One region of the Kribbella sp. NPDC005582 genome, then DNA from elsewhere that is predicted to be linked to it. Evidence: riboswitches for the same ligand, from Rfam matches in the RefSeq annotation. Region 1 holds a riboswitch; each other region holds the start of a gene.
The links. A riboswitch is a leader RNA that binds a small molecule or an ion and turns the genes downstream of it on or off. The one in region 1 is predicted to bind ZMP and ZTP.
Positions count from the first base shown of each region.

Region 1 (3,263 bases):
CGGTGATCTGACGATGATCACGCTCCGGCTCCCGCCCGTCCTGCGCCCCTTCGCGGGCGGAGCCGACTGCGTCGAGGTCGAAGGCACCACCGTGGCCGACGCCCTCGCAGCCACGGCTCCGGCGCTCCGGCGTCGCCTCACGGACGAGCAAGGAGCAGTCCGCCGCCACGTCAACGTCTACCTCGGCTCCGACAACATCCGCGACCTCGACGGCCCCGACACCCCATTGCCCGACGGCGCCGAACTGCTGATCCTCCCCAGCGTCGCCGGCGGCTAACACCGGCGCGATAGCTTCGCGGGATGACGGGTGAAGTGATCGTGCTGACCGGTCCGCCGGGGGCCGGTAAGTCGACAGTTGCCGAGCTGCTCGCGTCGGACGCTGACCGGCCGGCCGTGCATCTCGTCACGGACCAGTTCTTCACCGCGATCCGCACGGGCTTCATCCCGCCGTACCTGCCGGAGGCCGCGGCGCAGAACGACGTGGTCGTCGACGCCTACGTAGCCGCGGCGGCAACGTACGCGCGGGGCGGTTACGACGTGATTGTCGACGGTGTTGTCGGCCCGCATTACGTGCCTCCGTTTCGGGCGGTCGCGCGGAACGACGGTCTGGTCCTGTCGTATGTCGTGCTGCGGCCGGCGCTTGACGAAACCATCGTTCGCGCTCAAACCCGTGGTCCCGAATCGCTCCGTGACGAAGGCGCCATCAGTCACATGTACGGTGCCTTCGCCGACCTGGGGCCGCTGGAGCACCACGCTCTCGACACCACCAACGAGTCGGTGACGGGGACAGCTGAGGCAGTGCGGCGCGGGCTGGTGGCTGGGACGTTCCGGCTTCGGTGAGGCGTCGGGAAGGACACGTAGTGGTGGGGCGGCGTGGGGTGGTGCACGCCTGGGCGTGTGGCCGCGGAGGTAGTACTACGTGTCGTTACCGACGAGACGTCAGTGGCGGAAGAGGCGGACGCCGGTGGGGGACCAGTTGATGGCGTGTTCGGCGCAGGCGGCGGCTACCTGGTCGGAGCGGATGGAGCCGGCGGGCTCGGCGATGTGGGTGACGCCGAACCCGGCCGCGACTTCTACGTTGTCGGGGAAGGGGAGGGCACCGTCGGAGACCATGCACACGCCGGTGAGCGGCTCGGCGGACTGGCGGGACTGCCAGTCGGCCGCTTTGAGGCCGGCCAGGCGGGTGCAGTCGACGCGGGACTGTTGACCGGCGCCGATGCCGATGGCCATGCCGTCCTTCAGGAGAGCCACGGTGTTGGACTGCGTGTAGCGGACGACGATCAGGCCGAGCAACAGGTCGCGAGCGGCGGCGTCGTTCACATCGACGGACAGCAGGTCGCGCGTGAGCGGTAGGTCGTCGCGCGACTGCTCAAGGCGGAGACCGTACAGCTCACGCACTTCCGAAGACGGCGGCTCGAACGCAGGATCCGCCTCCAGCACCAGATACGTCCCACGCTTCTTGGCCGCGAGCACCTCGACCACACCAGGTGCGTAGCCCGGCGCGATGATGCCGTCGCTCACCACACCACGCAGGACACCAGCCAGCTCCAAGTCCACCGGATGCGAGACCGCCACGAAATCGCCGTACGACGACTTGGGGTCGGCATCCCGTGCCCGCCGGTACGCGTTGGCGACCGACATACCGAGTGCAGCGCCGGCCGGCGAGACGTGCTTGTACGACGCCGCCGCAGGCACGCCGAAAGCACCAGCTGCCTCCCGCACGAGCTGCCACCCGGTCAGCGCGTCCAGCACATTGATGTACGACGGACTCCCGGCCACCACCGTGAACGGTGCCTTTGAACCAACAGCCGTCGTCGAAGCGGCCTGGTGAGGATTCATTCCGTAGCGCATGAGCACACCTCCCGAAAAGGAGGCGCCCAGGCGGACGACGCCACGTAGCTGTCCGCTCCCCGGTGGTAACCCACCCTCGCCAGTCGCGGTAACCAAAGCCTATTGCAGGAAAGTGCAATTTCGAACCACAGCCCTCCCCGGAGTCCTACGATCCGCGAATGGGGTTCTTCACGCGCAAGGTGGCGGACGCGTCCGGCCTCAGGCTCGACCAGGCCTGGCTCGACGACGACCTCGACGCGGCGTACGCGGCGGTCCGGCAGGGCGAGTTGTCGACCGGGCTGGCGCTGCTCAAGGTGACGCCGGCCAACACGAACCTGCGGTCGATCCGGGCGACCGGCTTGGCGAAGGCGGCGATCGGGCGGAGCGAGCAGCTGGAGCTGCGGCTGGAGGCTTATCCGAAGGATCCCGATCTGCTGTTGTGGTTCGGGCAGACGCTGGTCTTCGAGGCGTGGGCGGTGCGGACCGGGCAGCTGGCGCAGGACGTGTCGGAGCAGCGGCTCGCGATGTTCCACGACATTCTCCGTACGGCGGCCGAGGTGCTGCAGGGCGCGATCATCGCGGCCGCGGACGACGCGGTGCCGTGGGAGGTGCTGCAGTGGGCGGCCCTGGGACTGCAGGCGGAGCTCGAGGACAAGGCCGAGATCTTCCATGCCGCGCTGGTCCGCCACCCGGGCAGCTATGCGGCGCACACCGGCCGGGTTCAGGTGCTGGCGAAGAAGTGGTCCGGTCTGGAGCTCGCCGAGCTGGTCGATTTCGGCGACGCGGTGGTGGCGCGGGCGCGGCCCGGCAGCGTGCTCTGCAGCATTGCGGCCCATGTTTTCAACGAGGTCTGGCTCGAGGTCGCCTCCGACAAGGACCCGCCGCGCGTGCAGCGCATGCGGCGGTACGCGCGCGAGGTGACCGGCCGCCGGCCCGAGCTGATGGCCGCCCGCGACAAGTGGTGGAGCGACGCCCGTACGCCGGATCCCGCCGATGTCTCGGCGAACGGCGCGATGGCATTCGCGCTCAAGTGGGCGAGCGCGAAGCCGCAGGCGATGGAGCACGCCTGCGCGACCAAGGGCCGGATCGAGAGCGTGCCGTGGGGCTACGTTGGCGGCGTCAGCGGCTTCGCAGAAGCCCTCGCGAAGCAGATGGACTAAGCCTTCTCGGCGCGAAACACCATCAACCGCGACTCCGGCGTGAACGCCTCGCCGCGCCAACCGCCCAGCACCTGAACGGCAAACCCGGCCGCCTCCAACGCGTCGCTGATCTCGGTCGCCGAGCGGAAATACAGCTCGGTGCGGTAGACATCGTCGCGGCCATCGTCGTACAGGTTGTGTGCGTCGAAGACGACCCGGCCGTCGGCGACCTCGATCAGATCGAGCCACTCGGTGAGGTGGCCGACAGGAGTATCCCGTTCCCCGTACGTCGCC
Region 1 is NZ_JBEXCU010000007.1:206,322-209,584, reverse strand. It holds gene ABZS29_RS32795 (exo-alpha-sialidase) at 1-11, shown strand, start outside; gene ABZS29_RS32790 (MoaD/ThiS family protein) at 14-277, shown strand; gene ABZS29_RS32785 (AAA family ATPase) at 301-840, shown strand; gene ABZS29_RS32780 (5-aminoimidazole-4-carboxamide ribonucleotide transformylase) at 940-1,851, opposite strand; ZMP/ZTP riboswitch at 1,869-1,948, opposite strand; gene ABZS29_RS32775 (hypothetical protein) at 2,010-2,990, shown strand; gene ABZS29_RS32770 (class I SAM-dependent methyltransferase) at 2,987-3,263, opposite strand, start outside.

Region 2 (3,263 bases), on a different contig from region 1:
ACCAGCTCGACGACGACACCCAACCGCGCCAGCGCCAAGCCGATCGACGTACCGATAAGGCCCGCACCAACGACGCGGACGGGACCACGCAATTCGGTCACTGGGCGCCTGTCAGATCGGGACGGAGCGCCGACGCGCCGTGCAGGTAGACGTGCTGGATCTTGTCGCGCGACCGCTCGGTCTCGGTGTGCACCATCATCCGGACGACTCGCGGCAGTGCATGCGGTACGTCGATCTCCTGCATGCACATCAGCGGTACGTCGGTCAGCCCGATCTGGCGGCCGGCCACGGCGGGGAACTCGGCGTGCAGGTCCGGCGTGACGGTGAACAGGATGCTGATCAGATCCGCACTGTCCAGATCGTTCGCCTCCAGGACGGCCTTCACCAGCTCGGCGGACCGCTCGAGCAGGTGCTCGCGCTCGTCCACGTCCAGCTGGGTGGCTCCCCGGATCGCCCGCACCGCCACGTCATCCTCCTCGTCAAGCCGCATTCACGACGTAGACAGCCTAGGCCAGACCGGCCACGGACTGGACAGGCGTCTCGGATTGAGCCTCGGCCGCATCCACCGTCTGCTCCAGCAGCAGCGCGATCGTCATCGGCCCGACCCCGCCCGGCACCGGAGTGATCAGCCGAGCCACCTCGCTCGCCTCCTCGAAGTGCACGTCACCGACGTTGCCTTCGTTGTATCCGGCATCGATCACCACAGCTCCCGGCTTCAGCCAGTCGCCCCGGACGAAGTTCGCCTTGCCGACCGCGGCGACCACGATGTCCGCGGTCCGGACGATGTCGGCCAGCCCGACGGTCCGCGAATGCGTGTAGGTCACGGTCGCATCTGATGCCAGCAGCAACATTCCGGCCGGCTTGCCGAGGATCGGGCTGCGGCCGATCACGACCGCGTGCGCTCCGGACAGCGGTACGTCGTACGCCTCGAGCAGCCGCATGATCCCGCCCGGCGTACAGGACCGGAAGCCGGGCTCGCCGAACGCCATCGCCGCGAACGCGTGCATGGTGACGCCGTCGACGTCCTTGGCCGGGTCGATCGCCTCGAACGCCGCGCGCTCGTCGATGTGGCTCGGCACCGGATGCTGCAGCAGAATGCCGTGCACCTCGGGATCGGTGGAGAGCTTGGTCAGCTCGGCCACCAGCTCCTCGGTCGTCGTCGAGGCCGGCAGCACGACACTGCGCGAGCCGATCCCGGCCTTCTTGCTGCGGTTCTGCTTCATCCGCACGTACGTCGCGGAGGCCGGATCGTCACCGACCAGCACCGTGGCCAGGCACGGCTGGACGCCGGTCGACTCCCGCAGCTTCTCGGCGCGGACGGCGGCGTTCGCCACCATCTCGGCGGCGAGATCGGTTCCGATCATCAGGTCGGCGGTCATGGGCGCACTCCTTCGGGCGAGGGATCAAGTGCCCAGGCGCGCGGCGAAGCCGGATCTCCGGCGGGCCGCTCCCCGGTGGTACTCCACCTCAACGCCAGTCGCGGACCTGCGGCCAGCTTACCTTTCCCCCGCGTCGGCTCCCGCCTCGCTACCGCTCGCAGGCTGCCGCCTCCGTGGTGCGCAGGGCCGGGTGGTGGGTGTGGTTCTCTCCCCCCGCGTCGGCTCCCGCCTCGCTACCGCTCGGCCCGCCGACGCCCCACCCGCCCGCGTTCACGCGCTACCGCGCTTCAAGTTGCTCGCTACCGCTCGCAGGCTGCCGCCTCCGTGGTGCACGAGGCCGAGTGGCGGGGGTGGTTCCCTCCCCGGCGTCGGCTCGCGCATCGCTAGCGCTCGGCCCGCCGGCGCTATGAGTCGGCGACCGCCTTCAAGAATCTGCTGCGCGAAGACGCCGCCCAGCTCGCCACGGCTGCCGTCCTGGACCACCTTGTGGTCGGTGATCAGTACTCGTCGCGGAGCCTCATCCATTCCATGGTGAGGGTCTGGGGCCAGCCGGCAGGCGAGTCGTCCCAGGTCTCCTGCCGGCCGTACGGACGCGCAGCACCCCGACATACAGCACCCGCGAGCTCAGCCCGCGCAGGCCGGATGCGGGCCGTTCCGCGGGTCGGCTGATTGCGAACGACCGATGCGGCCCGGATGAGGAAACGCCTGCCTTTGCGGACGATTGCGGCCGCTCCGTGGCAGCGATCTACCGTGAAGCGGCAGCACCGCCACATGCACCAACGGCTCCGGCGCGATCGTCAACTTCCCGCAGCACTGCCGCATTCTCCAGCACCACCCACGCGGCAGCCCGCGAGCGGCAGCGAGCACCCGAAGCGCGGCAGCGCGAGAAGGCACCCGCGGCAGCGGGCAGTGGAAGCGGGCAGTGGAAGCGGGCAGTGGAAGCGCGGTAGCGCGTGAGCGGGGGCGGGTGGGGCGCCGGTGGGCCGAGCGGCAGCGAGGCGGAAGCCGACGCGGGGGGCGAGTACATCCACCACTCAACCTCCAGCACCACGAAGGCGGCAGCCCGCGAGCGGCAGCGGGCAGTGAAGCGCGATAGCGCGCGAACGAGGGTGGGTGGGGCGCCGGCGGGCCGAGCGGCAGCGAGGCGGGAGCCGGTGCGGGGGGCGATTACAGCAGGCCGGCGTGGTCCAGCGCCAGGTACGCGGCGTCGGTGCCGGTCATGGCTCCCGGCGTACGGAGCTCGGCGCGGAACTCGTCCACGGTGAGCTCGACCGGGACGCAGTCCTCGGCCTCGTCGAGGTGCTGGACACCGTCCGGACGGCAGCCGCGGGCGATTGCGACGTACTTGCGGAAAGTGGACGAGGTGCCGGCCCAGAGCCAGCCGACCACCTCGAGCGATTCGCAGGTGTAGCCGGTTTCTTCTTCGAGCTCCCGCGCACCACCGACGGCCGGTTCTTCGCCGGGCTCGATGAGGCCGCCGGGGAGGTTGGTGACCACGCTGTCCGGGCCCGGGCGGAACATGCGGATCGTCACGATCCGGCCTTCGGGGGTCAGCGGGAGGACGGTGATGCCGCGGGCGACTCCCTCGGCGGACTCGGGCCCCGTGACGTCCCACTCGACCTCGTGACCGCCCGGCATCCGGTACTGCCGGACCTTCACCGTCAGGAAGCGCTGGTAGGCGACCTTCTCCCCCAGCAGCTCCCAGGGCTCCGGGTCGGCGGCCCGAGACGACGCAGCCGCCACATCGGACGTGGCGGCTGCTTCGACGGTTCGATCCGTCACAGAGGACGACTGTCGTCGGGCTCCTCCGGCGGAGCGATCGGCGCATCGTCGTCGCTCCCGGAGCTCGCCGGCGAGGTGTCCGCCGAGGTGGTCTCCGCCGAG
Region 2 is NZ_JBEXCU010000003.1:877,067-880,329, reverse strand. It holds gene ABZS29_RS21770 (prephenate dehydrogenase) at 1-101, opposite strand, end outside; gene aroH (chorismate mutase) at 98-490, opposite strand; gene ABZS29_RS21760 (bifunctional 5,10-methylenetetrahydrofolate dehydrogenase/5,10-methenyltetrahydrofolate cyclohydrolase) at 507-1,379, opposite strand; ZMP/ZTP riboswitch at 1,403-1,491, opposite strand; gene ABZS29_RS21755 (NUDIX hydrolase) at 2,547-3,161, opposite strand; gene prcA (proteasome subunit alpha) at 3,158-3,263, opposite strand, start outside.
Region 2: linked by a shared signal. The riboswitch ahead of ABZS29_RS21760 (bifunctional 5,10-methylenetetrahydrofolate dehydrogenase/5,10-methenyltetrahydrofolate cyclohydrolase) and the one ahead of ABZS29_RS32780 (5-aminoimidazole-4-carboxamide ribonucleotide transformylase) in region 1 are both predicted to bind ZMP and ZTP.

Region 3 (3,263 bases), on a different contig from region 1:
CGCCCGTACGGCGGGGTCGCGGAGGATCCCAGTCTGGCCCGGATCGGCGAACTCGCGGGATCGGAGGAAGCGCTCTCCCACGCCCTGCCGGCGAACCAGAACTCGCCGGTCCTGCGCACCCACGACCGCTACGGGAACCGGATCGACGAGGTCGAGTTCCACCCGTCGTGGCACTGGCTCATGGAGAAGGCGGTCGGCTTCGGGCTGCAGGCTGCGCCGTGGACGAGTTCCCAGGCTTCGCCGCACCTCACCCGCGCGGCCGGCTTCTTCGTCTGGTCGCAGGTCGAGCCCGGGCACGGCTGCCCGATCTCGATGACGTACGCCGCCGTACCGGCTCTGCGCGCGGATGAGCGGCTGGCGGCGGAGTGGGTGCCGCGGCTGGCCTCGACCGAGTACGACGTACGGCGGTTGCCCGGGGCAGCGAAGCGTGGCGTGCTGGCCGGGATGGGGATGACCGAGAAGCAGGGTGGTTCCGATGTGCGGGCCAATCTGACGACTGCGACACCGGTGGGTGCGGACGGTGAGTACCTGCTCGACGGACACAAGTGGTTCTGCTCGGCGCCGCAGGTCGATGTGTTCCTGGTGCTCGCGCAAGCGCCGGACGGGTTGAGCTGTTTCGTGGTGCCGCGGGTGCTTGCTGATGGCAACCGGAACGCCTTCGCGTTGCAACGGTTGAAGGACAAACTCGGCAACCGCTCGAACGCGTCCAGCGAGGTCGAGTTCCACAGCACCGTCGGCTACCGCCTCGGCGACGAGGGCGCCGGCGTCCGCACCATCATCGAGATGGTCGCCGCCACCCGCCTCGACTGTGTCCTCGGCTCCGCCGCTCTCCAACGCCGAGCGCTGGTCGAAGCCACCTGGCACGCCCAGCACCGCTCCGCCTTCGGCGGCCTCCTCGCCGACAAACCCGCCATGCTCAACGTTCTCGCCGACCTGGCAATAGAAAGCGAAGCCGCCACCGCCCTAGCCATGCGCCTAGCAGCCGCCGCCGATGCCTCGACCGCAGGCAACGCCGAGCGGGAAGCGGCGTTCCGGCGGATTGCGCTTCCGTTGGCGAAGTTCTGGGTGTGTAAGCGGACGTCGTTCATGGTCGCCGAGGCGTTGGAGTGTCTCGGCGGGAACGGGTTCGTGGAGGAGTCGGGGTTGCCGTTGCTGTTCCGGGAGTCGCCGCTGAACTCGATCTGGGAAGGCTCGGGCAACGTGAACGCGCTCGACGTACTGCGGGCGCTGCGCAGGCCGGAGTCGCTGGAGGCTTGGCTGCTGGAGGTCGGCGCGGCGCAGGGGGCGGACCACCGGCTGGATGCCGCCGTGAACGACGTACTGCAGGCGTTGGCAGATATCGAAGGCGCCGAAGCAGGGGCGCGGAGGCTCGCGGCGCGGATGGCGTTGTGTTTGCAGGCGTCGTTGCTGGTGCGGCACTCGACCCCGGCCGTGGCGGACGCGTTTGTGGCCAGCCGGCTGGGCGGGGACTGGGGTGGGGTGTTCGGGACGCTCCCGCGGACGACACCGTTCCGGGAGATCGTCGAGCGCACGATAGGCTGACCGCTGTCGCGACTGGCGCGCTGAAGGTGGAGTACCACCGGGGAGCGAAACCCGTCGGCACCGTGCGCCTGGGTGCCTTCGACCGACTGCAACCGCAGGAGACTTGATCATGACTCAACCCTTCGACGCCGCCGCGGCGTCGGCCGCGTACAACAACGCCCTGCAGGTGATCGCCAGCGTCGAGCCGACCATCGCCGGTGCGATCAAGGCCGAGCTGGCCGACCAGCGCTCCTCGCTGAAGCTGATCGCGAGCGAGAACTACGCCTCCCCGGCGACCCTGCTCACGATGGGCAACTGGCTCTCGGACAAGTACGCCGAGGGCACCGTCGGGCACCGTTTCTACGCCGGCTGCCAGAACGTCGACACCGTCGAGCAGACCGCGGCCGACCACGCCAAGGCCCTGTTCAACGCGCCGCACGCCTACGTCCAGCCGCACTCCGGGATCGACGCGAACCTGGTCGCCTTCTGGGCCATCCTGGCCAACCGGATCGAGGCCCCGGCGCTGGCCGAGGCGAGCGCGAAGCACGTCAACGACCTGTCCGACGAGGACTGGGACAAGCTCCGCAAGGCGCTCGGCGACCAGAAGATGCTCGGCATGTCGCTGGACGCCGGCGGTCACCTGACGCACGGCTTCCGGCCGAACATCTCCGGCAAGATGTTCAACCAGCACTCCTACGGCACCGACCCCGAGACCGGCCTGCTCGACTACGACAAGGTCGCCGAGGCCGCCCGCGAGTTCAAGCCGCTGATCCTGATCGCCGGCTACTCGGCGTACCCGCGCAAGGTGAACTTCGCCAAGATGCGTGAGATCGCCGACGAGGTCGGCGCGACCCTGATGGTCGACATGGCGCACTTCGCCGGTCTGGTCGCGGGCAAGGTCTTCACCGGCGACTTCGACCCGGTACCGCACGCGCACGTCACCACGACCACCACCCACAAGTCGCTGCGCGGCCCGCGGGGCGGCATGGTGCTGTGCCAGCCCGAGTACGCCGACGCCGTCGACCGCGGTTGCCCGATGGTGCTGGGCGGCCCGCTCAGCCAGACGATGGCCGCCAAGGCGGTCGCGCTGGCCGAGGCCCGGCAGCCCTCGTTCCAGACCTACGCGCAGGCTGTCGCCGACAACGCGGTCACCCTCGCCGAGGGCCTGATGAAGCGCGGCGTGAAGCTTGTCACCGACGGCACCGAGAACCACCTCGTTCTGCTCGACGTCTCGTCGTACGGGATCACCGGCCGGCAGGCCGAGTCGGCGCTGCTCGACGCGGGCATCGTCACCAACCGCAACGCGGTTCCGCGCGACCCGAACGGCGCCTGGTACACATCGGGCGTCCGGATCGGTACGCCGGCGCTGACCACGCGCGGGTTCGGCGCCGACGAGTTCGACCGGGTGGCCGAGCTGATCGTCGACGTACTGTCCGCGACCACGCCCACCACCACCGCGGCCGGCGCCCCGTCGAAGGCGAAGTACGTGCTGGCCGACGGCGTCGCCGACAAGACCCGTGCGGCCTCGGCCGAGATCCTCGATAAGCACCCGCTCTACCCGGGCCTCGAGCTCAGCTGATCACGCCTGCGAGCGCCCGTTCCTGGTCACCGGGAGCGGGCGCTCGGTTTGTGTAGGGTTCAATCATGGCGCCCACCACGGAAGAGATCAGTCAGTACGTCGAGCGCTTCGCGGGTGTGATGGCGAGCAGCGGCGTACCGACGATGTCGGCCCGGGTGATGGG
Region 3 is NZ_JBEXCU010000006.1:508,899-512,161, reverse strand. It holds gene ABZS29_RS31695 (acyl-CoA dehydrogenase family protein) at 1-1,542, shown strand, start outside; ZMP/ZTP riboswitch at 1,541-1,623, shown strand; gene ABZS29_RS31690 (glycine hydroxymethyltransferase) at 1,652-3,100, shown strand; gene ABZS29_RS31685 (MarR family transcriptional regulator) at 3,166-3,263, shown strand, end outside.
Region 3: linked by a shared signal. The riboswitch ahead of ABZS29_RS31690 (glycine hydroxymethyltransferase) and the one ahead of ABZS29_RS32780 (5-aminoimidazole-4-carboxamide ribonucleotide transformylase) in region 1 are both predicted to bind ZMP and ZTP.